Linked DNA regions of Bdellovibrio bacteriovorus HD100. The protein of the gene in region 1 interacts with the protein of each later gene in a pairwise test. Links are inferred from orthologs where the notes say so. Each region holds a gene or a part of one and is shown in the gene's direction. Other genes may lie near its edges. The genes, in order: nusG and rho.

The links.
Region 2: the proteins of nusG (region 1) and rho interact in binary tests that used the Escherichia coli proteins (3 or more experiments, as listed by UniProt). The link is inferred for Bdellovibrio bacteriovorus HD100 from one-to-one orthologs.

The regions. Positions count from the first base shown.
Region 1 is NC_005363.1:2,887,467-2,899,396, reverse strand. The notes cover bases 8,576-11,397. They hold nusG (transcription termination/antitermination protein NusG), read left to right. Parts: upstream 8,576-9,630; coding sequence 9,631-10,164; downstream 10,165-11,397. Other genes in these bases: rplA (50S ribosomal protein L1), read left to right, coding at 10,662-11,366; rplK (50S ribosomal protein L11), read left to right, coding at 10,227-10,649; secE (preprotein translocase subunit SecE), read left to right, coding at 9,243-9,620; tuf (elongation factor Tu), read left to right, coding at 8,576-8,937. Also shown: purH (bifunctional phosphoribosylaminoimidazolecarboxamide formyltransferase/IMP cyclohydrolase), read left to right, coding at 1-1,163; purM (phosphoribosylformylglycinamidine cyclo-ligase), read left to right, coding at 1,175-2,176; BD_RS13750 (hypothetical protein), read left to right, coding at 2,349-3,362; BD_RS13745 (alpha/beta hydrolase-fold protein), read left to right, coding at 3,763-4,620; BD_RS13740 (methyl-accepting chemotaxis protein), read left to right, coding at 4,723-5,160; BD_RS13735 (hypothetical protein), read right to left, coding at 5,203-5,442; pyrF (orotidine-5'-phosphate decarboxylase), read left to right, coding at 5,591-6,310; BD_RS13725 (TrmH family RNA methyltransferase), read left to right, coding at 6,297-7,190; more of tuf, read left to right, coding at 7,747-8,575; rplJ (50S ribosomal protein L10), read left to right, coding at 11,602-11,930. UniProt on the Escherichia coli protein: Part of the processive rRNA transcription and antitermination complex (rrnTAC). The complex forms an RNA-chaperone ring around the RNA exit tunnel of RNA polymerase (RNAP).
Region 2 is NC_005363.1:50,421-67,404, forward strand. What follows is about bases 8,501-11,484. They hold rho (transcription termination factor Rho), read left to right. Parts: upstream 8,501-9,111; coding sequence 9,112-10,857; downstream 10,858-11,484. Other genes in these bases: BD_RS00300 (PilZ domain-containing protein), read right to left, coding at 8,501-8,721; BD_RS00310 (hypothetical protein), read right to left, coding at 10,923-11,384. Also shown: BD_RS00260 (M12 family metallopeptidase), read left to right, coding at 1-162; NAD-dependent DNA ligase LigA, read right to left, coding at 159-2,159; Asp-tRNA(Asn)/Glu-tRNA(Gln) amidotransferase subunit GatC, read left to right, coding at 2,267-2,548; Asp-tRNA(Asn)/Glu-tRNA(Gln) amidotransferase subunit GatA, read left to right, coding at 2,558-4,030; Asp-tRNA(Asn)/Glu-tRNA(Gln) amidotransferase subunit GatB, read left to right, coding at 4,020-5,453; BD_RS00285 (Ppx/GppA phosphatase family protein), read left to right, coding at 5,469-6,383; BD_RS00290 (DUF192 domain-containing protein), read left to right, coding at 6,391-6,816; BD_RS00295 (LPXTG cell wall anchor domain-containing protein), read left to right, coding at 6,930-8,285; more of BD_RS00300, read right to left, coding at 8,353-8,500; BD_RS00315 (type B 50S ribosomal protein L31), read left to right, coding at 11,719-11,964; prfA (peptide chain release factor 1), read left to right, coding at 12,112-13,185; prmC (peptide chain release factor N(5)-glutamine methyltransferase), read left to right, coding at 13,189-14,070; murA (UDP-N-acetylglucosamine 1-carboxyvinyltransferase), read left to right, coding at 14,063-15,316; BD_RS00335 (trypsin-like serine peptidase), read right to left, coding at 15,360-16,154; BD_RS00340 (polysaccharide deacetylase family protein), read right to left, coding at 16,288-16,984. UniProt on the Escherichia coli protein: Facilitates transcription termination by a mechanism that involves Rho binding to the nascent RNA, activation of Rho's RNA-dependent ATPase activity, and release of the mRNA from the DNA template.

The DNA.
Region 1 (11,930 bases):
TCGAAAACATCGATATTGGGGGCCCGACATTGCTGCGTGCCGGGGCGAAGAACTTTCATTCGGTCACAGTTTTGTGTGATCCGTCCCAGTACAGTGAATTCTTAAAAGAATTCAACGGCAACAATGGATCCACCACTTGGGAGTTCCGTCAAAAATGTGCCGCTGCCGTTTACACCATGACCGCTTTCTATGACATGGCCATCGCCGGATTCTTGACGCAAAATTCCGGGGCGGCTCTAAGATACGGCGAAAACCCGCATCAAAAAGCGGTGGTGCTGAAAGACCCGTTTGCTGACGGTCTGGCCCACGCCAAATCCCTGCAAGGCAAAGAGATGTCCTACAATAACTATCTGGACGCCGACTTTGCCCTAAAGACTTTGCAGGATGTGCACCGCTGGCAAGGTGAAAAAGCCCTGCCAGCCGCGGTGGTTGTGAAACATAACACGCCTTGCGGAATGGCCGTCGCCGAAACCCCGTTGCGGGCTTTGGAAAAAGCCTGGAAAGGGGACGAGAAAAGTTCCTTTGGTGGGATCATCGCCCTGAACGTTCCGGTGACTGAAGACATTGCCGCGTTCTTTGCTGAAAAATTTGTCGAAGTGATTCTGGCACCGTCTTTCACTGAAGGCGCTCGCGAAAAGCTGAAAAAGAACTGCCGCGTGATGGAGGTTTCATTAAAGCCAAATCCCTCCATGCAGGTGCGTTCCATCGAGGGCGGACTGCTGCTGCAGGATGCAGACGGCTTTGATTTAAGCCATATGAAAACCGTCACGCAAAAACAAGTCAGCCCGGAACAGCAGCGTCTGGCGGCTTTTGCGATGCTGGCGGTGAAGAACCTGAAAAGCAACGCCATCGCCCTTTGCCGTCAGGACGGGCCCGAGTTTGAGCTTCTGACCATGGGATCAGGACAAACCAACCGCATCGACTGCATCGAAAAACTGATCACTTCGCGCCTGGCAGACAAGGGCATCACCGATCTTACCGGCGTGGTACTGGCTTCAGACGCGTTCTTCCCGTTTGCTGATTCCATTCAGGTGTCTGCAAAACTGGGAGTTCAAACCATCATTCAACCCGGCGGATCTGTGAAAGATCCGGAAGTGATCGCTGAAGCTGATCGCCTGGGTGTATCCATGATCTTTACCGGCCGCCGCCACTTTTTACACTAGGAGATTGAGCTATGACGACGCAATTGATGGACTACAAAGATGCTGGAGTTGACATCACCAAGGCCGATGCTTTCGTTGAAAGAATCAAAAACCTGGTGCCGACCACATTCAATGACCAGGTTCTTCAGGGCATTGGCGGCTTTGCGGCTGTCTACAAGCTGACCGAAGAAAAGTACCTGGCTTCCTGCACTGACGGAGTGGGTACGAAGCTGAAACTGGCGCAAACCCTGAACAAACACCACGGTATCGGAATCGATCTGGTGGCAATGTGTGTGAATGACTTGTTGTGTGTCGGTGCAAAACCGCTGTTCTTTTTGGATTACATGGCCTTTGGAAAGCTCGACACCCAAGTCAGTGAAGAGCTGATTGCCGGAATGGTCGACGGCTGCCGTCAGTCCGGCATGGCCTTGATCGGTGGTGAAACGGCCGAAATGCCCGGCGTGTATCAGGGGAATGAATATGACCTTGCCGGCTTCAGCGTGGGCGAGATGTCACCGGCGGATCTGTACGATGAAAAAGACATGAACGAAGGCGATGTGCTGATCGGGATTGCGTCGTCAGGCTTTCACTCCAATGGTTATTCTTTGCTTAGAAAACTGGTGCAGGAAGATGAAACCGATCTGATGCAGGAACTGCTGACGCCCACACGTATTTACGTGAAGCTGGTCAATGAGCTTCGCCGTAGGTTCCCGATGGCGATGGTGGGGGCTTCCCATATCACAGGCGGGGGCATTCACAATATCCCGCGCATGAGTGAAAAGTTTGATTATGATATTTCCGGCTGGCCGGCATTGAATGAAATGGCTCCGGTCTTTGGCAAAATCATTCCGCGCGCAGGTCTTTCGGGTGAAGAGCTCTATCGCACCTTCAACATGGGGGTGGGGCTGGTTCTGTTGATTAAGAAAGGGCAGGCGGATGCCGTACAAACATGGTTGGCCTCCCAAGGCGAGAAGCACTGGCGCTTAGGCTCCATACAAAAAGGCTCAGGCCAAATCGCCCCCGCGCGTCACTAGGGATTTGCTGTCTCTGCCTTGCCTATATTGGCAGAGACAGCTTTTCCGTCTGCAGATCCCCTGTCTAAATCCTGATCACTGGGACCATTCTTTCATATCCTATTTTTAATATGGACTCACATTCTGGGAGTGGGCTATACCAGTCGCCTGTTCATTACAAACGGAGTTTAAAATGATGAATAAGAATGCTTACTTGGTATTGGCGGCAACAGGGTTGTTGATGGCCCCTGTTTCTGGTTTCGCACAAACTTCCACCACGTCTGTGAATACAAATTCCAGCACAGTGAAAATGGAAGACCTTAAAAAGGCTGACGAAAAAGAAAAGGACATCGACAGTGAAATCACTGACGCCCGCATGAGAGCTCAATTGGGTTCCAAATCCAAATGGTCTTTCAAATCCAGCCTGGCGTACTCTGGTGGTTCTGTTGAAGAGCCTCTAAGTGGTGTTCGTCCAAACTACCGTGCTTCCGCAACTATCGAAGCCATGACAACTCTGTCTGGTGATGTTGGTGTCAACTACCGTTTGGGTGAGCGTGACAATATCAGCTTCGGTACGGGCGTGACCGTGGTGGATCCTCTTCACGGTGATATCGTGAAGCCTGCCGAAGACACTCGTAAAGGCCGTAAAGGCACTTTGGCTCGTTATGAAGTTTCCACTCCTTACCTGAGCTGGAGCCGTGGTTACCGCGCGTTCGACACTCAGATGATCTCCAGCATGCAGTACAGCCATGCGACAGACAGTGATTCTATCAACCTGACCAAAACATTTGGTGCAGCAAGCTTCAGCCAGACAGTTCTGGCGAACTTCGGTCAATCCAAGTGGAATGGTGGAACAAGCTTTACTTTGGGTAAGAGCTTCTACACTGGGGACCTGGATGATCCAAACATGGTTGCGGCAGCCAAAGCGGGTAAATACAAACGCTCTGACATGAGCTTCGGTTTGTTCCCGTTCCTTCAGTATACTTTCAACGACCGTTATTCTTTCAGAACCGTGTTTGGTTACTTCCAGTTCGCACGCTACGAAGGTTATGCTGACAACTTCCAGTTGGAGCCATATCAGTCTGTTGGTACCGGTATCTCTATCACTCGTGATATCTACCTGTATCCAAACGTACAGTTCACACCAAAAGACATCCGCGCAGACAGAACGAATGTTGCTCTTAGCGCAAACCTAAACTTGTTCTAATACCGGTCGGTGAAAAAGGCCCATCTCCTTCGTTGGAGATCGGCCTTCTCGCTCCGACGTGCTTGGAGCACGCCTGCGCTGCGAGGGCCGACCTCCGCCTCGGATCTGAACCTTTTTGACCAACCTTGGTTCCCGGTTCTTTGGGGAAGAGGAGTTGGCTTCGAGGGCGCGCGCGGAAAAGACTTTGTTGAGGATATTTAAGTTTGAAAAAGGCTCCCCTGCGGGGCCTTTTTTTGTTTGGGAGCCAACCTGGGTAATACCTTGGTTGGCTTTTTGTTTTTTGGGGTTTGGGTTGTTCCTTTGTCTGGTGTTGGGGGGCAGGTTCAGGAATTGGGGTGGCGGTCGTGGGTTGCCTTTTGGGCTTGATTCGGCGAGCCTTATTCTTGTGCGGAGGTGACTGATGAAATTCGCAGTAGGGATGCTGGCGTTTTCTTTGGTGGTGTTTGCTTCAAATGGATTTGCAGGGACGCAGCCGGTCTGTGGAACCCAAACAACTTCTTTGGGCGATTCTTATGACTATTGTGTTCATACCGGGAATCGGGCGAAAACCCAGGATGTGGTTTATTACTTCCATGGTCTGTGGGGGAATGCCCGGCAGTTCTTTGATCAGCGTCGCGACACTTCGTGGGTGTTGAAGCGCTGGGCTCAGTTGGGTTATGAGCCGTCTGTCGTAACTATTTCGTTTGGTGAAATCTGGCTGCTGGTCAACAACCAGAAGTTCCCGCTGCTGCCGGTTTTTCAAAATGAGATGATGCCGTTTCTGGAAGGCAAAGTCGGAGGCCTGGGCGGCGGACGCCGTCTGCTGATGGGGGAATCCATGGGGGGCTTTAATGCCTCACAAGCCTCGCTGCAGTTGCCGGCGACCTTTTCCAAGGTGGCCCTGTTGTGTCCGGCGCTGACCGTGATCGGACCCTATTCTTCCCCGGAAGACATCGACAAATACATTGCCCGCACCAAGGCCCTGCGCTCCCGGGTGAATCTGATGCTGGGGATTTCCCGCGAGGTCTTTGCTGATGAGGCGGACTGGCAAAGCCACAATCCCTTCAATCTGCTCACTCGCTACCCAGGTCTGATCAGGCCGGTGTTCTTTGTGTCTACGGGCTTGCAGGACGAGTTCGGCTTTCAAGAAGGCTCCGCCGAGTTTGTGAAGGCCGCTCAAAGCGCAGGGTTTTCAGCGACGTGGCTGCCACTGGCCGGGGGGCACTGCAAATACAACCGCGAGGCGCTGGCGCAGTTTTTCCTAAGTCGCATCCGCTGAATGAACTGAAGAACTTTTGGACGTTTCTCAATCAGAAACGTTCCAGAGGGGCTTGCTTATAATTAACGAGTTTAACCTGCTTGGCTGGGATATAATTTTCTTATGAAAACATTCCGTCCGCGCCGCAAATTGATCGTCAATCGTGAAGTGCAGTTTGATGTGGTTATGCACGTCAGTGTCTTTGTGGCCGTGTTGTTTCTGGGGCAGCTCTTCGCGGCCTGGATGTTCATTGGAAAGATTCAGGAACTGGCCGGAACGGGCGCTTTTTCACTGATGTCGGTGCAGGAGTTTATATCCCGCTACAAAACTGTGTTCCTGGTTTATCAGCTGATCCCGGTTTTGCTGGGGCTGGTGGTGGGTTTCTGGTACTTCAACCGCATGACCCGCAGAATTGTCGGGCCGCTTTTTAACATCAAACGCACCGTCAAACGCATGGCGGACGAAAACCTGGATTCAGTCGAGATTCATCTGCGTGAAAATGACTATTTCCAGGATCTGGCCCAGGACATCAACGTGGTTTTGCAGAAAAAGACCAAGTGACAAAAAAAAGGCTGCCAATCGGGCAGCCTTTTCCTTAACGAACTACTGACATTCGTTTTTGATGGCTTTATCAGCGTTCTGATAACGAGCATAAAGCTCTTCGTACTGATCCATGTAAAGCTCAAGAGTGTCAGAGTTTCTTGTGCTTCTCATTTTTTCACGAATCCAGTTCATTTCTTCAGCAAGTTTGGCTTTGTAGGAAACCAACTGACCGCAGGAAAGAGCGGCTTGGGAAGAGGAAGCAGCGCCAACGATGGCCAATGCGATAAGAAGAGCTTTCATGGGTAATCTCCTTGGTAAGTTAATGAATTCTGATTTCGGGACGAACCTACTAACGCAGGACATGAAATACAATCTTTGATGCCGCAGGAATAATTTTTACATAAGCGGGGATTGCATTTATGATGGGTTCGTCTTCCCAGGAGTTTCCATGAACAAAAATCTGCGTGCTCACCCCATGAAAAATCCGATTATTTTGGCTCTGGATGTGGATACCCGCGATCAGGCCCTGAAAATTGCCGACGATCTTTCAGATATCGTCGGGGGGATCAAGCTGGGGCCGCGTCTGTGCCTGCGTTACGGGATGGATTTCGTCAAAGAAATGGCGCAACGAGCCCCGATTTTTCTGGATAACAAGCACTTCGACATTCCCTCCACCATGGAGGCCGCTGTGCGCGCCAGCTTTGAGGCGGGGGCGTCTTTGGTGACGGTGCATGCCCTGAGTGGCAAAGAGGCTCTGACCCGCATGGCAGCGGTGGAAAAAGAGCTGAATCAACAGCGTCCGTTCCGCATTCTGGCGGTGACGATTCTGACGTCCTGGGATCAAAATTCGCTGCCAGTGAATATGAAATCTCAACCGATCGCCCAGCACGTGACGGAGCTGGCTTCTTTGGTGAAGGATTCGGGTTTGTCCGGTGTCGTGTGTTCCCCTCACGAATTGGACCTTTTACAAAACCGAGATCTTTACCTTGTCACTCCGGGAATTCGCTTTAGTATGCAGGATTCCGGCGATCAAAAACGTATCATGGGACCCAAAGAGGCACTGCGTGCAGGTGCTTCCGCGCTGGTCGTGGGTCGCCCTATTCTGGAAGCTTCCAACATCAAGGAAGCGGCCACTGATTTTGTGATGGCAATGTATGAAGAAAAATAACTCTCGTCCCTCTGGCAGAAACAACTCTCAACGTCCTCAGCAGGGTGGTCGCCCACAGCATGGTCGTCCTCAAGGCGCGGGTCGTCCGCAAGGGGGCCGTCCACAGGCTCACGCTCCTCGTGAAAATCAGATCCCGCGTGACTGGCGTGTGGTGATCGGCACGCATGCGATTAACGAGGTGCTGAAGGTGCGTCCTAAGCAGGTTAAGGGCTTCTGGCTCCGCCAGGGCTTTGAGAACTCGGGCGATCTGCGTGATATGAACGAACTGGCTTTGAAAAATCATATCAAAGTGGAGCTGAAGGCCGAAGCCGCGCTGGAAAAGTTCGGTCCGTCCCAGCAGGGAGCTGCGATCTTTGTGGATGGCGCCCCGGAATTTGATATGGCTAGTCTGGAAGGTCTGGATAAATCCATGGTTTTGATTCTGGATGGCATTGAAGATCCTCACAATTTGGGAGCGATTCTCAGAACCTCCTGGTTGGTGGGGGCTCAAGGTGTTCTGATTCCGGAAGACCGCGCTGTCGGTTTGACGCCTACGGTACATAAAGTGGCCTGCGGTGGTGTGGAGCATGTGCCGGTTGAAGAGACGACGAACTTCGCTAACTATGCGGAAGAACTTAAAAAACAGGGCTATTGGATCTATGGGTTAAGCCCGCGTGGAAAGCGATCTATTTTCGAATTAGAGCTGCCGGACAAGGTTGTTTGGGCGATTGGTTCCGAAGACAAAGGAATGAGAGTGACAACGGAGCGTCTTTGTGATGAATTAGTATTCATACCGCAAGCTAGTTCTTCGGCGAGTTATAATGCCTCAGTGGCGACGGCCATGGCACTAACTGAGACCCTTAGACAGCATGCGCCGCGCGGAAATCGAAAAAAATCGTAATCTGTCGAATAATTATCTTTGACGGACGTTCTTTTTCTCCGTACAACATTTCGGTTATCTCAGTAAGGCTGGTTTAGCTCAATTGGTAGAGCAGCTGATTTGTAATCAGCAGGTTGCGGGTTCGAGTCCCATAACCAGCTCCAAATTTTTCTGGGTAAGCATTCACAAGTGGGTAGGTGCCCGAGTGGCTAAAGGGGACGGACTGTAAATCCGTTGGCTTATGTCTACGAAGGTTCGAATCCTTCCCTGCCCACCATTTTTTTTGAATGTTTTCCCGGAAAAGTTTTGAAACAGAAGAGAAGAAATTTTCTTCGGGCGTTCTGAAAGGGCGGGAATAGCTCAATTGGCTAGAGTATCTGCCTTCCAAGCAGAGGGTTGCGGGTTCGAGACCCGTTTCCCGCTCCAAATTTCAGAGCTTGTGCCCATGTAGCTCAGTGGTAGAGCACACCCTTGGTAAGGGTGAGGTCGTCGGTTCGGCTCCGATCATGGGCTCCACTTATTTGGCTTTTAATTTTTAAGGTTAAGATAAAATAAAAAATCTCTGCAGGAGGAATAAATGTCTAAAGAGAAATTTACACGTAATAAACCGCACGTAAATATCGGCACTATCGGTCACGTCGATCATGGTAAAACAACTTTGACTGCTGCTATCACGACTACTCTTGCAGCATCTGGTAAAGCTCAAGCGATGGCTTACGATCAAATCGATAAGTCTCCAGAAGAAAAAGCTCGTGGTATCACGATCTCCACTACTCACGTTGAGTACGAAACTGACAACCGTCACTACGCTCACGTTGACTGCCCGGGTCACGCTGACTACGTAAAAAACATGATCACTGGTGCTGCTCAAATGGACGGAGCTATCTTGGTAGTTTCTTCTGCTGACGGTCCAATGCCACAAACTCGTGAGCACATCCTTCTTGCACGTCAAGTAGGTGTTCCTGCTCTAGTTGTATTCATGAACAAAGTTGACATGGTTGACGATAAAGAACTTCTTGAGCTAGTTGAGCTTGAAGTTCGTGAACTTCTGTCTAAATACGAATTCCCTGGCGATGATATCCCAGTTGTTAAAGGTTCTGCATTGAAAGCTCTTGAAGGCGACACTTCCGAAATCGGTCGTCCAGCTATCATGAAATTGATGGAAGCTTGTGATACTTACATCCCAGCTCCAGTTCGTGCAGTAGACAAAACTTTCTTGATGCCAGTAGAGGACGTATTCTCTATCTCTGGTCGTGGTACAGTTGTTACTGGCCGTGTAGAGCGTGGTATTGTTAAAGTTGGTGACGAGATCGAAATCGTTGGTATCCGTCCAACTCAAAAAACTACTGTAACTGGTATCGAGATGTTCCGTAAACTTCTTGACGAAGGTCAAGCAGGGGACAACTGCGGTGTTCTTCTTCGTGGTACTAAAAAAGAAGACGTTGAACGTGGCCAAGTACTTGTTAAACCAGGTACAGTTAAACCACACAAAAAATTCAAAGCTGAAGCGTACATCCTGACTAAAGAAGAAGGCGGACGTCACACTCCATTCTTCAACGGTTACCGTCCTCAGTTCTACTTCCGTACTACAGACGTTACTGGCGTTTGTACTTTGAAAGCTGGAACTGAAATGGTTATGCCTGGTGATAAGATCGAAGTTTCTGTTGAACTTATCGCTCCTATCGCTATGGAAAAAGAGCTTCGCTTCGCGATCCGTGAAGGCGGTCGTACAGTTGGAGCTGGTGTTGTTACTGAGATCCTTGAGTAATAACGCAGCGTAAGCTAAGTAATAATCACCCGGGGGACTCCTTGACAAAAGGGTCCCCCTCGGTGTTTCTTGGCAGTACCAAAAAGTAAGTCAAAAATGGCTTTTACTGGTCCTAAAATCTCCCATAAATAGTATCGCAAGGGAGATTATTGATGAGAAACGATCCTGTGCGGTCGGTTGTCATCAATAAGATCAGTAGGGGTGTAGCTCCAGCGGTAGAGCGAACGACTCCAAATCGTTAGGTCGTGGGTTCGAATCCCTCCGCCCCTGCCAATTTTGACTCCATAACTTTAGGATGAGGAATAATGGAAAAGGCCAACTCTAAGATTTTGACTATCAGCTTTGCACTTGCAGGTATCTTGGTCGGTTTGACCGTCTCTCTTCTAATCAAGGCATTCGCCGGCGCATTCGGTGTTGTGGCTCGTGCTGCTGACTCCGATATGGTTCGCCACGGGATCCCTGTTTTGGCAGGTTTCGCGTTGTTTGCCGCTCTTCAGTTCAACCCACGCGTTCAGACTTGGGGCGAAGAAGTAGTTTCTGAAATCCGTAAAGTTGTTTGGCCTTCTCGCAAGGACACAACGGCCATGACTATCGCTTGCGTGGTTATGGTTCTTATCTCCAGTGTTATCATCAGTTCCTTCGATCTGATCTCTGGCTTCTTAATCAACTTTCTTATGAAGTAAGGACGGAACCATGGAAAAAAAGTGGTACATCGTTAACGTTCAGACAAGCTGTGAAAACACAGCTAAAAAAGCCATCGAAGAAAAGATCAAATCTTCCAAAATGGAAGAGTTCTTTGGTGAAATCCTGATCCCTGCGGAAAGCGTAGTGGAGCTGGTAAAAGGTCAAAAACAGACCAAATCACGTAAATTTTTCCCGGGTTATATCTTCGTTCAGATGTTTTTGAATGATGAGACTTGGCATTTGGTACGTAATTCGTCTAAAGTCACGGGCTTCGTGGGCGGCACTAAAACCCGTCCTCCGGAAGTTCCTGAGGCTGAAGTTCTTCGTGTGACCCAGCAGATGGCTGGCGTTGCTGAAAAACCAAGACCGAAAGTGAAGTTCGCTGTGGGTGAGAACGTGACTGTTATTGACGGTCCATTCTCCAACTTCCAGGGAACAGTTGAAGAGATCAACGAGGACAAAGCGAAGCTTAAAGTTCTTGTGAGCATCTTCGGTCGTCCGACTCCAGTTGAGTTGGATTACATTCAAGTAGAAAAACCATAACCAGAAGCCGCATAGGGCGGCCGATGGATATTAATTAACACAACCTCTTGCAGGAGTGGGTCATGGCAAAAAAAGTTACAGGAATGATCAAGCTGCAGATACCGGCAGGGAAAGCTAATCCAGCTCCACCCGTTGGACCGGCGCTCGGACAGCATGGGGTAAACATCATGGAATTCTGTAAGCAGTTCAACGCTCGTACACAAGCGTTGGGTGATAGCATCATCCCTATCATCATCACTGTTTACCAAGACAGATCGTTTACTTTCATCACAAAAACACCACCGGTGTCTTCTTTGATCAAAAAGGCGTTGAAACTGGAATCCGGTTCCAAGCAGCCTCAGAAGGACAAAGTTGGCAAAATCAATAACGATCAAATCAAGCAAATCGCTACAACGAAATTGCCTGACTTGAACTGCTTGAAAGTTGAATCCGCAATGTCACAAGTTGCTGGTACGGCTAAAAGCATGGGCATCGACATCGCGTAAGGGTGGTATAAGATGGCAGGCAAAAAATTCGCAGCAGTCGCTAAAAAAGTTGATTCTGCAAAAAAGTACACTGTTGAAGAAGCATTCAAACTGGTTGTTGAAACAGCTCCAGCTAAATTTGATGAATCTATCGACGTAGCATTGCGTTTGGGTATTGACCCTAAGCAATCTGACCAACAAGTGCGTGGAGCTATCGCTCTTCCTCACGGTTTGGGCAAAGAAGTTAAAGTTGTTGTTTTCGCAAAAGGCCCGAAAGAGGCTGAAGCGAAAGCAGCTGGCGCTGACTTCGTAGGCGCAGACGACCTGGTAGCTAAAATCCAGGGCGGCTGGTTGGATTTCGATAAATGTATCGCGACTCCGGACATGATGGCGACTGTTTCTAAAGTTGCTAAGATCCTGGGGCCTCGTGGTTTGATGCCGAATCCAAAAATCGGTACTGTAACTATGAACGTTGGTGAAGCTGTAACTGCCGAGAAAAAAGGTAAGTTGGACTTCCGCGTTGATAAAGCAGGTATCGTACACGCTGGTATCGGTAAGAAATCCATGGGCGATGCTAAACTTAAAGATAACTTCATGACTTTGTTGGGAGCTATCGTTAAGGCTAAACCAGCATCTTCCAAAGGTATCTACCTTCGTTCTATCGCTGTAGCGTCCACTATGGGCCCAGGCGTTAAGATCGAGCCAAATGCGGCAGCTGCTGCAACTGGCGCTAACTAGTAAATTTTAAGGCTCTGAGCGTGCTCAGGGCCTTGTTTTTTATCTGGTTATTTTGTATTAGTTCATAAAATTATTGCGATCAGAGACAGTAGGTTTCTTTCAGTGGATGTAATCCCTCGTTTGTGAGGGGCCTACCGAGATAAGGCAAAAAGGTTCATGCGACCTCCAAACCGACCTGATTCGCACAGGCCCCTTCGCAAGAAGGGCAAAAAGTCTAATGAAAGGAGGCTCACATATGATCACTCGCGCAGATAAAGAGCAGGAGATTAAGCTAATCACGGAGAAATTCGGAAAGGCTAAGGGAGCTTTCATCGTCGACTTCAAAGGCATCAAGGTTGAGCAAGTAACTAACTTGCGTAAAAAATTGAATGCTGCTGATTCTGAGATGAAAGTTGTTCGTAATACTCTTGCAAAAAGAGCGTTCAAAGATCACCCAGCTATTGAAACAGCATTTGCTAATTCAATGAAAGGTACTAACGCCATCGTATTCTCTTACGGTGAAGTGAACGCGACTGCAAAAGCATTGGCTGATTTCGCTAAGGACGTAGAAGTTCTGCAAATCAA
Region 2 (16,984 bases), 2.8 Mb from region 1 along the record:
GCGGCGTTTGATTTTGAATCTGTCATGCTTTATCAGCCGACCGCGTTTAGCAAAAACGGCGAGGTCACCATAAGATCAAAAACAGAATCCCTGCTGGCTCCGAGCGCGGCTCTGAGCGCCGGAGACATCCAGCGACTTGTGCATGTCTATGGCAGAAACTAAATCATGGCCTGAAGCTCTTCCCAAGAGATGATCTTCACACCCAAGCCCTGGGCTTTTTCCACTTTAGAGCCCGGATCATCACCCACCACCAGATAATTCAGCTTGGATGAAACCGAGCCCAGAATTTTCCCGCCATTTCTTTCGATCAAGTCCTTGGCATCGTCCCGTTTCACCGGAAGTGTGCCTGTGATCAGGAAGCTCATGCCGGACAGAGAGCCTTCTTGCGCCCGCACAGGCCCCGCAATTTTCACGCCCAGTTCAATCATTGCTTTCACTTCGTCGACCAGCTTCGGATTTCCAGTCCAGTCGCGGATGGATTTGGCAACTTTGGCGCCGATCTCTGGGACCTGCAACAGTTCTTCTTCGGAGGCCTCCAGGAATTTATCTATCGTCAGGAAGTGATCCGCCAGATGTTTTCCGGTTTGTTCCCCCACGAAGCGTATTCCCAGTGCAAAGATGAAACGCGCAAGTGTCGGGTTCTTGCTGTTTTCAATGGACTTGATGATGTTATCCGCCGATTTGTCACCCTGGCGTTCCAAAGACAGAATCTGCTCTTTCGTCAGACGATAGAAATCGGAAAAGCGGGTCAGCAGTTTGTTGTCGACCAGTGTTTCGATCAGGCGATCTCCGACCTTGTCGATGTTCATCGCACGTCTGGCCACGAAATGTTTCAAGGACTCTTTCACGACAGCGATGCACAGTGGATTCACGCAGCGGGTGACCACTTCGCCTTCAGCTTTCACAGCGACAGAGTCGCAGGCCGGGCATCTTTCCGGAATCGAGTACGGCAGACGGTCCGCCGGGCGCTTGTCAGGATTGACGACCTCCACGACTTCCGGGATTACGTCACCAGCACGCTGAATGATCACGGTGTCGCCGATGCGGATGTCTTTGCGGGTGATTTCATCCTGGTTGTGCAAGGTGGCGTTCGTAACGGTGACGCCACCCACTTTCACCGGCTTCATGATCGCCACCGGGGTCAACGCGCCGGTGCGACCCACCTGAACCACAATGTCTTCCACGGTGGTCTGGGCCTGCTCCGGTTTGAACTTCGCAGCCGTGGCCCATCTGGGGCTTCTGGCCACCAGGCCCAGGTCCTCTTGCAGGCGCAGGGAATTAACCTTGATCACCACGCCGTCAATATCAAATGGAAGTTTCGGACGGACTTTTTCGATGTGGTGATAGTACTTCACCACTTCTTCCGGTCCCTTGGCCACCACCAGCAAGTCCTCTTTGTACGGAAGCACCGTCGGAATGCCATGGTCGTTGAAGTATTCCTGAATGTTCTTTTGTGTGTTGAAGGTTTCACCCTCCACCGCACCCAGAGCGTATCCGAAGAAACGCAGCGGCCGGGAGGCCGCGATGCGGGAATCCAGCTGGCGCACGGTTCCGGCGGCGGCATTACGGGGGTTGGCGAAGGTCTGCTGCCCGTTTTCCTGCTGGGTTTCGTTCAGCCTTGCAAAGTCCTCTTTGAACATCAGGACTTCCCCGCGCACTTCCAGAAGCGGGGGCGGATTTTTATGAGAAAGTTTTAATGGAATGCTCTTGATGGTTTTGATGTTGTGAGTGACGTCTTCGCCCACGGTGCCGTCACCTCGGGTGATGGCGCGAACCAGCTGGCCGTTTTCATAGATCAGCTCCATCGATAGGCCGTCAAATTTAAGCTCACACAGATATTCCACGGGATCTTCGGTATTTAGAAATTTTCTAACTCTTTCATCGAACTCAAAAATATCCTCGGGAGAATAACTATTGGCCAAAGAAAGCATCGGCAGACGGTGCTGGGCTTTCGTAAATCCTTCCAGGACCGTACCGCCCACGCGCTGAGAGGGCGAGTCACTCAAATCCAGTCCCTTGGGGTTCTTTTCAATATCCAAAAGCTCCGCGAAGAGCTGATCGTATTCGTAATCTGTAATGGTGGGCTTATCCAGAACATGGTAGTTGTGGTCGTGTTCAGAAATGATCTTCTTGAGCTCTTCATGGCGTTTTTTGGACATAGAATAATTTGCACCCATCTCTGAGGTCCAGTCACGGCAAAATGCATCGGGCAAAGAGTGACTGAACAGTCTTCTTGTTATATTTTTTTCCAGTAAGGAGCTGACCCGTGATTGATAAAAAAGCGATTGAGCACATTGCGAAGCTGGCCCGCCTGCATATCACCGAAGATGAAGCCCAGGAGTACAGCACTCAGCTGGCAAAAGCCCTGACCCACTTTGAACAGATCTCTAAAATAAACACCGCTGGCATAGAGCCTATGGTGACTCCGACAGAAATTGAAGCCTACTGGCGTGAGGATGTTGTGAAGCAGGATTTCACCGCCGAAGAAATGACCGGAAATGCACCGGACCGTGCGGGCAATCTTTTTAAAGTCCCACCGGTCGTTTAGGAGGTTGTTGTGGATCTAACATTTGCCTCGCTTTCTGAAATTTCTGAAGCCGTCAATAACCGCAGTATCAGCGCCAAAGAAGTCACTTTGCATTTCCTAAAGCGCATTGAAAATTTGAATCCGAAGCTGAATGCCTTTACGTCACTAAATCCCCAGGCTGTTCAGGAGGCTGAGGCTGTAGACGCTCGAATCGCCAACGGCGAAGACGTGGGCCTGCTGGCGGGTGTGCCTTTTGGTATCAAAGAGATGTTTTGTACCAAGGGTCTGACAACCACCGCCGGATCCAAGATTCTTGAAAACTTTGTTCCGCCTTATGATGCCACAGCGGTGGCCCGTCTTAAAAAATCCGGCATCGTGGTGATGGGTAAGCTGAATCAGGATGAATTTGCCATGGGCTCTTCCAATGAAACGTCCTTTCACGGTGTGGTGAAAAACCCCTGGGACCTGGAACGTGTGCCCGGGGGATCTTCCGGTGGCTCGGCGGCAGCGCAAGCGTCGCGCCTGGTGGCAGGCACGCTGGGTACCGACACCGGCGGCTCGATTCGCCAACCCGCAAGCTTCTGCGGTATCGTGGGCGTGAAGCCCACATACGGCCGTGTGAGCCGCTATGGCATTGTCGCTTATGCTTCGTCCTTGGATCAGGCCGGCCCGATGGTGAGTTCTGTGAGGGATGCGGCATTGACCCTGGAAGTGATTTCAGGTTTTGACCCGCAGGACTCCACCACAACTCAGAAACAAGTCCCCGCCTGGAGTCAGAATCTGAAAGCCGACGTCAAAGGCATGAAGATCGGTCTGATGAAGGAGTACATGACTGGAGCTTTGGATCCGGACGTGCAAAAGACTGTGGAAAACTCGGTGGATACCTTAAAACAACTCGGAGCTGAGATTGTTGAAGTCTCTGTTCCCATGACCGCGTTTGCAGTTCCTGTGTATTACCTGGTGGCCGCCAGCGAAGCGTCGTCGAATCTTTCCCGCTATGACGGTGTGAAATACGGCTATCGTGCCGAATTTAAAAATCTTTCGGCGGTGGACCTGGAAGAGTTCTACAGTCAGACGCGGGGTCAGGCGTTCGGTGCCGAAGTCAAACGTCGTATCATGCTGGGCACGTACTGCCTTTCCAGCGGTTACTATGATGCCTTTTACAACAAGGCCGGTCAGGTGCGCCGCCTGATCATGGAACAGTATCTGGAAGCCTTCAAAAAATGTGATGTGATTTTAAGTCCGGTCACCACCGCACCCGCCTTCAAGATTGGTGAACGGGTTTCTGATCCGTTGGCGATGTATTTGAATGACATCTTTACCACCTCGACGAATCTTGCCGGACTTCCGGGAATGAGTGTCCCGTTTGGTCAGTCGCAAAGTGGTCTTCCGATCGGGATTCAGCTGACCGCCGGTCACTTTGAAGAACAAAAGATGCTGAACGTGGCCTTTGCGCTGGAAGGTGCCTCTTTGGTGAAAGGAAAACATCCCCATGTCATCTAGAGGATATGAAGCCGTCATCGGTATTGAGATCCACGTGCAGCTGAGCACAAAGACCAAAATCTTCAGCTCCGAATCCACGGCCTTTGAAGCGGGTGACAATGAAAACACCTCGCCGGTCAGTGTGGGCATGCCCGGCACCCTGCCGGTCTTAAACAGCAAGGTGGTTGAGTACTCGATTAAAACGGGGCTTGCTTTGGGTTGTGACATCCGCCGCAAATCTGTTTTCGCCCGCAAGAACTATTTCTATCCGGATCTTCCCAAGGGTTATCAGATCTCCCAGTATGATCAGCCTATTTGTGAAAACGGATCCATCACATTCAAAGTGGATGGAAAAGAAAAGACCGTATCCATCACCCGCGCCCATATGGAAGAAGATGCCGGCAAATCCAACCACCACGGTGAATACACACTGATCAACTACAACCGTTCCGGCATTCCATTATTAGAGGTCGTATCGGGCCCCGACATGCGCACGCCGCAGGAGGCAGCAGAATACGCACGCACCATTCGTCAGATTGTGCGCTATTTGGATGTCTGTGACGGAAATCTGGAAGAGGGATCGTTGCGCTGTGACTGCAATGTCTCGGTTCGCAAAGAGGGTGCTAAACAATTCGGAACCAAAGTTGAGATCAAAAACATCAATTCGTTCCGTTTTGTCGAAAAAGCCATCGAATATGAAATTGAACGTCAGATCGACTGTGTTGAGCGCGGTGACAAGATCATCCAGGAAACCCGTTTGTGGGATCCGGATAAAAACCGCACGTTCTCGATGCGCGCCAAAGAAGACGCGCAGGACTATCGCTATTTCCCGGATCCGGATCTGCAGCCGGTGATTGTCACAGACAGCATGATTGAAAAGTATAAAAAAGAACTGCCCGAGCTTCCGATTGCCCGCGCCCAGCGCTTCCAGGATGATCACGCGTTGCCGGAATTGGATGCCACGGTGCTGACCACGGAAAAAGATCTGGCCGACTTCTATGAAGACACCGCAAAAGAATCCAAAAACTTCAAGGCGTCCTCGAACTGGATCATGACCGAGCTTTTGCGCGAGCTGAATTCCGCCAATAAAAACATCAAGGATTCGCCGATCAAACCGGCGCAGCTGGGCAAAATGATTGCGATGATCGACAAGGGAACAATTTCCGGTAAGATTGCAAAAACCATCTTCCAAGAGATGTGGGCCTCTGGAAATGATCCGGAAGTCATCATGAAGGAAAAGGGTCTGGTGCAGATCTCGGATCCCGCGGCGATTGAAAAGCTGGTGGATGAAGTATTGGCGGCCAACGCGCAGACCGTGGAAGATCACAAGTCCGGCAAAAAAAAGAACCTCTTTGGTTTCTTTGTCGGTGCCGTGATGAAGGCCTCCAAGGGGCAGGCCAATCCGGACCTTGTGAACAAGATTCTTCTAGAGAAACTGAAATAGAACAGGATATTTGAAATGAAAAAAGTTGCAGCACTTGATCTTGGAACCAACACCTTCCTGTGCCTGATTGTTTCTGGTGACAAAGATGGAATCAAAAAGGTGCATCGTGATCTGATGCAGGTGGTGCGTTTGGGTCAAGGTGTTGGGCAGACCGGAGAGTTTCATCCGGATGCTTTGGCCAGAGCCCGTCAGTGTCTGACGGAATTCAAAAAAGAAATCGATTCTGAACACGTCGATCAGATTCTGGCAATGGCGACCTCCGCCGCGCGTGACGCCCGCAACGGTCAGGAGCTTTTCCGTATCGGTGAAGAGCTGGGCATTCCCATTGAAATTATTCCCGGCGAGGACGAAGCGCGAATCACGTATCTTGGAGGAACAGCGGGAAGTGCCAGCCCAAATCTGACTTCGTTGGTGGTGGATGTCGGTGGTGGCTCCACAGAACTGATCGTCGGCAAAGGGTCAGAAATTTTGTATGGCCACAGTCTGGATATCGGTGGTGTGCGGTTAACAGAAAAATTTGTCACGACTCAACCCGTGATCGAAAAAGATCGCATACCCCTGGAAGCTTATATTCAGGAACAACTGGCGACGATCCTGCCGGAGATTCAAAAACACAAGATTGATCAGATCGTGGCAGTGGCCGGAACACCCACCGCCCTGGTGGCAATTGAAGTTGGTGGCTTTGATGAAAAGAAGGTCGATGGTTACTTCCTGAAGAAAGACCGTCTGGCCCACTGGGTGGAGGAATTTGCCCGTACCACAGTCGAAGAAAAAAAGACCAAGTATCAACTGGGCGGCCGAGCGGATATCATTTTTGCAGGAGCTTCGATCCTGCTGGCAGTGGTGGAAGCTTTGAAACTGGAAGGCATGGTCGTCACGACCAAAGGGGTTCGTTATGGGGTTGCGCTGGAAATGCTCCACGTTCGCTAAATTTGTGATGTTCGCAGGACTGTCCCTGGTCCTGTCTCCGCAGGCTTTTGCGGCCAAGGAATTTTCAAAAAAGAAAGTCACTCTGGGCTCCAAGACTTTTGTCGTGGAGATCGCTGAGACACCGGACCAGCACGAGCGCGGCCTGATGTTCCGCTCGCAGATGGGTGAAGACGAAGGAATGCTCTTTATATTCAAGAACGAGGAAACTCGATTCTTCTGGATGAAAAATACATTAATAGATCTGTCCATCGGGTACTTCGACAAAAGTCTGAAGTTGATTGATGTGAAGGAAATGAAGTCCGGAAGAGGTGTGCCGGATTCGGCCCTGCCTTCTTATGCCAGTGCACAACCCGCAAAGTATGCGCTTGAAATGAATAAAGGCTGGTTCGATAAAAATAAAATCAAGATCGGCTCTAAGCTCAAGATCCACTAGATCAAAAGTCCAGTGATTTTCTTAGTGTTTGCATGACTTCGATCTTGTGCTTAGATTGTTAATAACGCTTAACTGAAACAGTATGTTTCGTGGCATCAATCAAGGATGAATACATGATGAAAAAACTCGTTATCTTACTAGCGTGCCTAGGTCTGGCATTCCAAGTAACAAGCTGTACGTCTAAAGATAGCCAAGCAGATGCGGAAGTTGCTTCCGACTTCGATTCCGCAGACCTTGAAAAACTAGAAGGTGATGACGCCCTTGAAATTGCTGGTGACGACTCTTTGGCCAGCGACCAACTTCCAGAAGATGCTCTGGGTGAAACCACCACGACCACCGAAACAACCACAACAACTGCTGAAACGACTCTAGGTGATGATCAGGCGACAACCGAACAGACCGACGTCGCAACAACCACCGAAACATTGCCAGCAGATCCGTTTGCAGAAGCACCGGCGGCGGACGTTCCGGCTCCGACAACGACTGTGGCTGAAACAACGACCGCGACAGACACTTCTTCCAACTCTGTTTTTGAAAGCTCTACGGTGACTGAATCCTCCACAACAGTGGTTGATTCCTCTTCTGAGGCTCCGAAGAAGGCCAGCGCGCCTTTGCAGAAGGTGGCAACGACTCCTTGGAAAGCCGGCGGCACTTGGTTCAACACCGTTTACTTCGCTCGTCCGGGTGACACTCTGAAGGGTATCAGTCAGATGATCTATGGCGCTGACAAGCGCAAAGAACTGAAAAAAGGCAATCCGACCTTCCATTCCCGTGATGTTCGTGCCGGTGACAAGGTTTATTACAACTCTCCCAACCGTCCGGACGATTCTGCCCGCATGATCACTTACTACGAAGACAACGGCATTGCGCCAGAGACTTACGTGGCTAAATCCGGAGACAATATCAGAACTGTTTCCAAAAACCTTCTGGGTTATGACAATGCCTGGAAAGAAGTTTGGTCATCCAACTCTGTAGATTCCAAAGGCAACATCGCAGAAGGCACTGAGCTTCGATTCTGGAGAGGCGGCGCTGTCGCTGCAGCTCCGGCTCCGGCGCAACCTGCGATGGAACAACCGCACCAGGAAGTGGCTGGCAACATGGCACAGGCTCCGGCAGAAGAGATCCCGGCTCCACCAATGCCGGAAGATCCAATGGCTCAGCAACAGGCTCAGATGGACATCCCGCCTCCGCCGATGGAGCCCGCGGGTGATATGGCTCCGCCTCCTCCGCCGCCAGACATGGCTCAGGACATGGCGCCACCTCCACCACCACCAGTGGAAGCAATCAACCCTCCAGCTCCGCAAGTGGCTGAAGAAGCTCCGACCGGCATGGACAACGACACAACAATGGCTTTGGCAGTTGTTGGTCTGGCAGCCGCAGGTTTGGCAGTCCTGATTGTGATGAGAAAGAAAAGAAAACAGAAAGAGCTTGAACAACAGGCGATGGACAACACTCACGTAGGAACATAATCAGTTCCCGGGTTCTCCAAAAAAGAAAAGAGCGAGTTTTCACTCGCTCTTTTTGTTTTTGCGGATCTTATCCGACTTTTTTAAAGATCGTGTCCATCACTGACCGGCGATCGTTTCGGGAGTTCTCCACGAAATAGATCAGGTCATCAACGATCTGAACGTCGCGATTGTTCACCGGCATGAACTTCACACCGACCCCAACGGAATTGGTCCAGATCACATGAGCGGCGATCTTGCGCTCACGACCGGCCACGATAATGACCAGGTTTAGTTTCTCATTGGCGCGAACTTCTCCGCCCTCAAACTCTAAAAAGGCTCCCGTGATGCTGATATTCTTAAGCGTGCCTTTGGTCTCTTCGCGCGCGTAATTGCGCTTAAAAGACACCTCGAGGTTAAGAGGGGTTCTTGGTGCCGGAACTGTATATGTGTCCTCCACGTCAGACTCCTTGTGCTTAAATTGGATACTATCCTTTCGGTATTACTTACCAAAAATTAATAGGGGGTCCGGGTGATTTTTAACTTTTCGGATTAAAATTCTGAAAACTGGACTTACTTAGGCTCATATTTAAACACCTGAAATAGCTTCATTTTTAGAAAACAAGAAAAGTGTTAAACCCTCGAACATTATGAACAATCTTCTGTTTCCTCGACCCCGTTTCAAGCTGGGACAGGCAAGGGGACCTGGGAGCCGCCAGAGTTTTGCTATTGACAAGCAGGGGGCGGCTCAAGGACAGTGAGGTCATAACGAATAAGCATGAATCCAATCGGATCAGCTTCCTATATATATCGCTCTTTTTTCTGATTAAATCCTACAAGGAGAATTTGTTTGTCTGAACCTAAAGATCAACAAGGCGTTGAGGTGGCAAAAAAACGTACTCGCACTGCGAAGAGTACATCTGAAGATACCTCCGCCCCCGCTGCTGAAGCTTCCCCAGCTCCGGCCGCCGAAGCCGCCCCTGCGGCCCCAGCACCTTCCGAAAATGCCCCTGTTTCAGCAGCTCCTGCCGCTGCTCCGGAAGCCCGCCAAGACAGACCTCAACAGCAAAACCAACAACGCCGTGAATTCCGCCCGCACAATCGCGACAACCGTGATCGTGGCGATCGCAATGACCGCGGCGACCGTAACGACCGTGGCGACAGAAATGATCGTGGTGGTCACCGTGGTGATCGTGGCAATAATCAGCGCCGCGACTTCCGTCATGACCGTGGCCGCGATGAAGCCCAGCCAATGGGTGACGATGCTCACTCAGCGATGCCGGCCCAGGTTCAGGACGTGGATTTAGCGGACATCTCTTTGACTGATGAGGAAAAGAGCTGGTTGTCCTCCAAGGACTTGAAATCAAAAAACATCACGCAGCTGACAGAGCTTGCGAACAAACTGAAAATCGAAAACGCTGCCGGTCTTCGCCGTCAGGACATGATCTTCGAAATTCTGAAACGTGCCGCGAAACTGGGTCAGGACATTTATGGTTCTGGCGTTCTGGAAATCCTTCCGGACGGTTACGGATTCTTGCGTTCTCCGGATTACAACTATCTTCCAGGTCCGGATGATATCTATGTATCTCCGTCCCAGATCCGTCGTTTCGGCCTAAGAACCGGTGACACCGTGACGGGAACTGTTCGCCCGCCGAAAGATGGCGAGCGTTACTTTGCATTGTTGAAAGTGGATTCTCTGAACTTCGAGACCACTGAAAAAGGCAAAGACAAGATCCTGTTCGACAACTTGACGCCGCTTTATCCGAATGAACGCCTGAAGCTGGAACACAACCCTGGTGAATACACCACGCGTGTTGTGGACCTGATGGCTCCGTTGGGTAAAGGTCAGCGTGCCTTGATTGTTGCCCCACCAAGAACAGGTAAAACCGTTCTGATGCAGCAAATTGCCAATGCGATCACACACAATCATCCGGAAGTGAAATTGATCGTTCTTCTGATCGATGAACGTCCGGAAGAGGTGACCGACATGCAACGTACCGTAAAAGGTGAAGTTGTTTCGTCCACGTTCGATGAGCCACCAACTCGTCACGTTCAGGTTGCCGAGATGGTTATCGAAAAAGCAAAACGTTTGGTTGAACACAAACATGACGTTGTAATCCTGCTGGATTCCATCACTCGTCTGGCGCGTGCCTATAACACCGTTGTTCCTCCATCCGGTAAAATTCTGTCTGGTGGTGTGGACTCCAACGCCCTTCACAAACCAAAACGTTTCTTCGGTGCGGCTCGTAACATTGAAGAAGGCGGATCTTTGACTATCATCGCGACGGCTTTGATCGATACGGGTTCCCGTATGGATGAGGTTATCTTCGAGGAGTTTAAAGGTACTGGTAATGCTGAGATCCATTTGGATCGCAAGCTGATGGAAAAACGTATCTTCCCTTGCATGGACATCAACAAATCCGGCACTCGTAAAGAGGACCTGTTGGTTGATAAAGCGGACTTGAACCGTCTGTGGATCCTGAGAAAAGTTTTGGCGCCAATGAACGTTATCGACGCGATGGAATTCCTGATCGATAAAGTTGAAGGTACAAAAACGAACAACGACTTCCTGAAAGCGATGTCCGGACCGGGCTAAGCTTTGCTTCGCACTGAAAATTTGAAGTTATGAAAAAGGGAGTCGATGAGACTCCCTTTTTTTATTTATGGATTGGGTTGTGGTTGAGGCTCGGGCTGGGGCTGGGGCTGGGGCTGGGGCTGGGGTTCTGGCTGTGGTTGTGGCTGTGGTTGTGGCTCAGGCTCTGGCGTGGGTTCGGTTTTTTTCAAAGTATCGGTTTCGCAACCGCCGTAGATTTGATCGGTGTTGATCACACCTTCAAACGGATAGACGAAGTCGGACATTCCGTCAGAGCCCTCTTTGGTCGTATTTACTGTCAGCTTGTGGTTCAGGCCTTCAGAGGTGATATGAATCAGGCCGCCTTTATCAAAAGTCACTTTGCCGGTCAGTTCAACCGAACCCTGATCCGGAGTGGAGACTTTCACTTTGTTGGTGTCGGAATTATAGGACACAGAAATAAATGGCTCAGTGAAGGTGCAGTAGATGCTTTCAGCCGAAGCCACATGGGACAGGGTTAAAACGGCCGCAAAAGGGATCAGAAATTTCATGGAAATCCTCCTTGTTATAGTGGCTCAAGGGTAGGTGCGCCCGGGGTGGCTCTCAAGAATCCGTCAGGGGCGAAGGTAAAATACAAGGGGCTGTCAGCTTCGGGGAGGTCTGGTTTTCCTGGGGGGTGCAAGAACACCGGAAAGCAATCGCCACCCGCCCTGGATATTACTTAAATATATGTAATCACGAATGTTTGTGTGAACTCGTCGGGCTTCTGAATGGGGTGTCTGTTGCTAAAAAAAGCAGCGATTTCTGCTCGACACGGGGTAGTCAGTATGTTACATCCTTACAGCTTAAGACCCATAGGTTAAATTATTTAGAAGGAATCAGGTCATGAAACAAAACCTACACCCAAAAGTAAATACTGTTGTATTTAAAGATATCTCTTGCGACTTCAGTTTCTTGGGAACATCTACTCTGCACTCTTCCGAAACTGTTAAATGGGAAGATGGTAAAGAATATCCACTAATCAAAGTTGAGATCTCTTCTGCATCTCACCCGTTCTTCACTGGTAAGCAACGTGTGATGGATACTGAAGGTCGTATCGATCGTTTCAAAAAACGTTACGGCAAGAAGTAAATTTCAGACCTCCGTTCGGAGGACGTTCTTGTATGAAATGCGGTTCAATCTTCGAACCGCATTTTCGTTTTCAGCGATGGTCCCAATCCCGATCAGCATGATGTATCAGACCTATCAATCGATCCGTTAGTACCAGGAGCCTCAGCCATGTTCTCGAAGTTAGATGCAGTCGAATCTCGTTACGAAGAAGTCAATATGGCTCTTCAAAGACCCGACATTGCCTCTAATCAGACGCAATACCGTGCTTTGATGAAAGAACTGGGCAATCTGGAAAAGATCGTTCTGGTTTATCGCGACTATCGCAAAAAAACTGAAAATCTGAAAGCCAGCAAAGAGCTTCTGACCGCGGAACAGGATGCAGAAATGCGTGAGCTGATCCGTGAAGAGGTGAAAGAGCTTGAGGCTGAGCTGCCTGATCTTGAACAACAGCTTAAAATCGCATTGATTCCCAAAGACCCGAACGATGACAAGAACACCATTCTTGAGATTCGTGCCGGAGCCGGCGGGGACGAGGCGGCTTTGTTCGCGGATGAATTGTTCCGTGGTTATGTTCACTATGCCTCCACTCAAGGGTGGAAGGTGGAAATGATTTCTTTCTCTGAAGGCAACGCCGGCGGAGCCAAAGAGATCATCGCCAGCATCACGGGCGATTCGGTCTTCAGCAAAATGAAGTATGAATCCGGCGTTCACCGTGTTCAGCGTGTTCCTAAAACCGAGGCTGCGGGCCGTATCCACACGTCTACTGTGACTGTGGCGGTGATCCCAGAGGTTGAAGTTTCTGAAATCAAGATCCCGATGTCTGACGTGAGAATTGAGACCATGCGTTCTCAAGGTTCCGGCGGTCAGTCGGTGAACAGAACTGAATCCGCGGTTCGTGTCGTGCATTTGCCGACAGGTATCGATGTGAAATGTCAGGAAGGTAAGTCGCAGTCCACGAACCGTGAGCGTGCTTTCCAGATCCTTTACGCAAAACTGCAGCAGATCGAGGACGAAAAGGCCCGCAAAGAGGCCTCCGATGTCCGTCTGGAGCAGATCGGTACGGGAGATCGCTCTGAGCGCATCCGCACCTACAACTTCCCTCAGACCCGTATCACCGATCACCGCATCGGTTTGACGATCCACCAGCTGGATCAGGTTATGAGCGGTTCATTTGAGTTGCTGATTGATCCACTCATTGCTAACTTCCAGGCAGAGGCACTTAAAAAACAAGTCTCTGCTTAATGAATGAAACTAAAAGAAATACTCGATAAAACCACAGCTTTCTTCAAAGACAAAAAAATCGACACTCCACGTTTGGATGCGGAACTGCTTTTGGCCCACGGGCTGAAGCTGGAACGCATTCAGCTTTATTTGCGCTTTGATCAGCCGATGAAGGATGAAGAGCTGGCCGTTCTGCGGGAACTGGTACGTCGTCGTGCTTCCGGAGAGCCGGTGGCGTACATTATGGGTTATCGTGATTTCTTCAATCACCGTTTCGAGGTGAACAACCAGGTGCTGATTCCGCGCCCGGAAACTGAACACATTGTGGAAGACGTTCTGGCGTGGGCTTCGGACAAAGAAGCTTCCTTGGGTCTTATTGACCTGGGATGTGGTTCGGGGTGCATTGGATTAAGTCTGCTGAAGGAATATCCGAACGCCAAACTGATCGCCGTGGACCTGCTTCCGGGAGCCATTGAGGTGGCTCAAAGAAATGCGCAGTCCCTGGATGTGGCCGATCGGGTTCAATTCCTGAACTTGGATGCGGGGAATGTGGAAGCCATCATGTCGGCTTACAAGGACTTTACCGGTCAGAGCAGCATTGATGTGCTGGTTTCCAACCCTCCGTACATTGCTTCGGACGATCCGCAGGTGGAAGAAAACGTTAAGAAGTTTGAACCCAACTCGGCTTTGTATGCCGAAGACAGTGGCCTGGCCCTACTAAAGGGATGGTCCAAAGCTTTCGCCCCCTACCTGAAGACACCCGGCTTGATGTTGATGGAAATGGGAATGAGTCAGGGACCGGCGATGAAGCAGGCCTATGAAAGCTTAAAAATATTTAACGAAATCAGTGTCATCAAAGATCTTTCTGGGCATGATAGAGTCATCCGCGGAGAAACACATGGATAAAATGGTCGTCATGGGCAATGGCCCACTAAAAGGTACTGTCGCTACGAGCGGCGCAAAGAACGCTGCTCTGCCAATTTTGTTTTCGACTCTTCTTGCTGAGGGCAACCACGTCTTCACAAATATGCCGAAACTGAAGGATATCGAATCCACTTCTGAACTTCTGAACAGCCTGGGCTGCGAAACGAAGTGGGTGGGTGATGAGTTTCACGTCACGGTGAACAAACCTTCTTCTTTCGAAGCGTCTTACGACCTGGTTCGCAAGATGCGCGCAAGCTTCCTGTGCATGGGCCCGATGCTGGCAAAATACGGTGAAGCCGTTGTGTCCCAGCCGGGGGGGTGTGCTATCGGAAGCCGTCCGATTGATTTGCATTTGGACGGTTTCAGAGCTTTGGGTGCCACAATCACACAAAAAGAAGGTTACGTTCACGCAGGTTCCCCAAAACTAAAAGGTGGAACCTTCCTGTTTGAAACTGTGACCGTGGGTGGAACTGAGAACGTGATGATGGCAGCAACCCTTGCTGACGGTGTCACGGTTCTTGAAAACGCTGCCAAAGAACCCGAGATCGTGGATCTGGCCGAATATCTGAACAAGATGGGCGCCAAGATCACCGGTCACGGCACCAGCGTGATTCGTATTGAAGGCGTGGCAAAACTGACGCCGGCCAAACACTCCATCATGCCGGATCGTATCGAAGCAGGAACTTTGCTGATTGCAGGTGCGATCACCAAAGGACAAGTGACGGTGACCAAATGTGTGCCGGCTCACCTGGAGGCATTGATCCTGAAAATGCGCGAAGCGGGTTTCAAGATTGAAACGACCAAAGATACCATGACGGTCTTCCCTTGTGATCAGTGGGAGGCGGTGGATATCACGACGGCCCCTCACCCCTTGTTCCCGACAGATCTTCAGGCGCAGTTCATGGCGTTGATGACGGTGGCTCACGGGACCAGTGTTATCACTGAAACCGTTTTTGAAAACCGTTTCATGCACGTGACTGAATTGTCCCGCTTGGGTGCGGATATCACTCCGAAAACCCGCGTGGCCGTTGTGCGTGGTTGCCCGGGTAAACTGACGGGCGCCCCGGTAATGGCAACGGACTTGCGTGCCAGTGCTTCCTTGGTGCTGGCGGGCCTGGTGGCTTCGGGTGAAACCGTTGTCAGCCGCATCTATCACCTGGATCGTGGATACGAAAAGCTTGAAGACAAGCTTTCATCCCTGGGTGCGAAGATTCGCAGAATTGAATAACAAAGAAAAGGCTCCTTCACGGAGCCTTTTTTATTTCTGCGAACTATCTTCCAACACAAGCTTTGATGGCTTTGCTGAACGCCGAAGATCCGGTGATGGAAGTTCCGGAGTTTGTATAACGAGCCCCCGCCTTCACCACGTATTGTGCGCGGCAACCGCCGTGAGTGTTGATCCCGACAAGTTCATTGGTCTTTTCATTGATCACCGGTGCACCCCAGCTGCCATACGAAGTATCGGCATCGTGTTCGATGATTTCTGGAATCAGGAAGATGCCAGCCTTCACCAGCTTTCCATGGGACACTTGTTGTGCAAAGTGCATTTGGTCCGGATTGGAATTCGCCGGCATATCGCCGCGTTTGATGTCATATAGATCATTCAAAGCGTAGCCATAGCTGACAACACGGATGGGATCATTGTTCTGGGATTTCTTTGTCGCCATACGATAGAAGCCCTGAACAGCTCCTGCATTTTTGCCAGTGACTTCGTTGGGTTTCAGTCTTAGCACAGCCCACTGATGTCCTATGCCGTCCGCTTTGTGGCGTTCCGTGCCTTTTTCTACATAGTAACGGTCTTCCAGGGAAGACTTCTGCGCGACACCTGCAACGGATACTGGAACGTTGAATTCGACATAGTCACGATCCAAGGCGCACGCCCCGACCGTCACAACACAGTTGTCACTGACCAAAGTCACTGTGCAGCCTTGAGTGGCACCGTCTTTAACCAGGCGGCCGACTTTGCTGTCGAAAGAAAGAGCGCGATCATCAGTCCCACCGCAGATTTCAGCGTGAGCCAAAGACGAGAAGACAGAAGCAAGCAAAAGAGAAACAACGAACTTCATTGAAAGACCTTTCTGGAAAATTTTGAAAGATCTAATGGGACAACCAACAACAAATCAAAAGAAAGATATTCACTGCAACCATTGGCTGCGTAAAGACATGCGTTCCAAAATTTAGCAGAAACAAAAAGTGAATCTACAAACCAAGAGCATCCATTTTTTCTTTTTCGTAAGTGTCGCTTTCGCCGGGATAGCGAAGTTCGGATTCGTGCTTTCCGCTTTCTTTGGCCAGTGCCCAGATCAGGCTTTGTCCTGAAGGCATGTTATTGGGAAGCTTTGTGAAGACCGGATCCTTGAAGGCTTTTTGGGCGTCGATGACTTTCCATCCGCGTTTTTTAAACATCGCAATCAGATCATCCAGGAAAAGGGCATTTAAAAGATTATAGTGAACCAGCAAAGTGTGTTTCACTTCGCGGCTCAGAACCTTTTTGGAAAGGTCATTGTAGTACTGCGCCCGGTCCCACATGTGCTGCAGATAAAAATCACGGAATTTGGTAAGATCAAAGTTGGGGTCTGTCGCAAGCTTGTCGCGCAGGCGTCGGTCCACATACCAGTCGGAAGCATCGATGGTCACATGGCCATTGCGATAGGAGTTCTTTTTCATCCATTCACGAACGGCATCGCGTTTTTCAGCAGTGTCCCCTTCCGCCAGCATGGGAAAGCGGAAGATCTTTTCAAAGTTCTTCTGGGTTTTCAGCTGCTCGTCGCATTGCTGGATTTCGGCGATCTCGTCAGTAACGCTGACCTTGGCATCGAAGCGCTTGTGATTCACCGTGTGGTTGCCGATCAGGTGGCCTTGGCGGGACCATTCGGCCAGAAGCTTTTCATCTTGC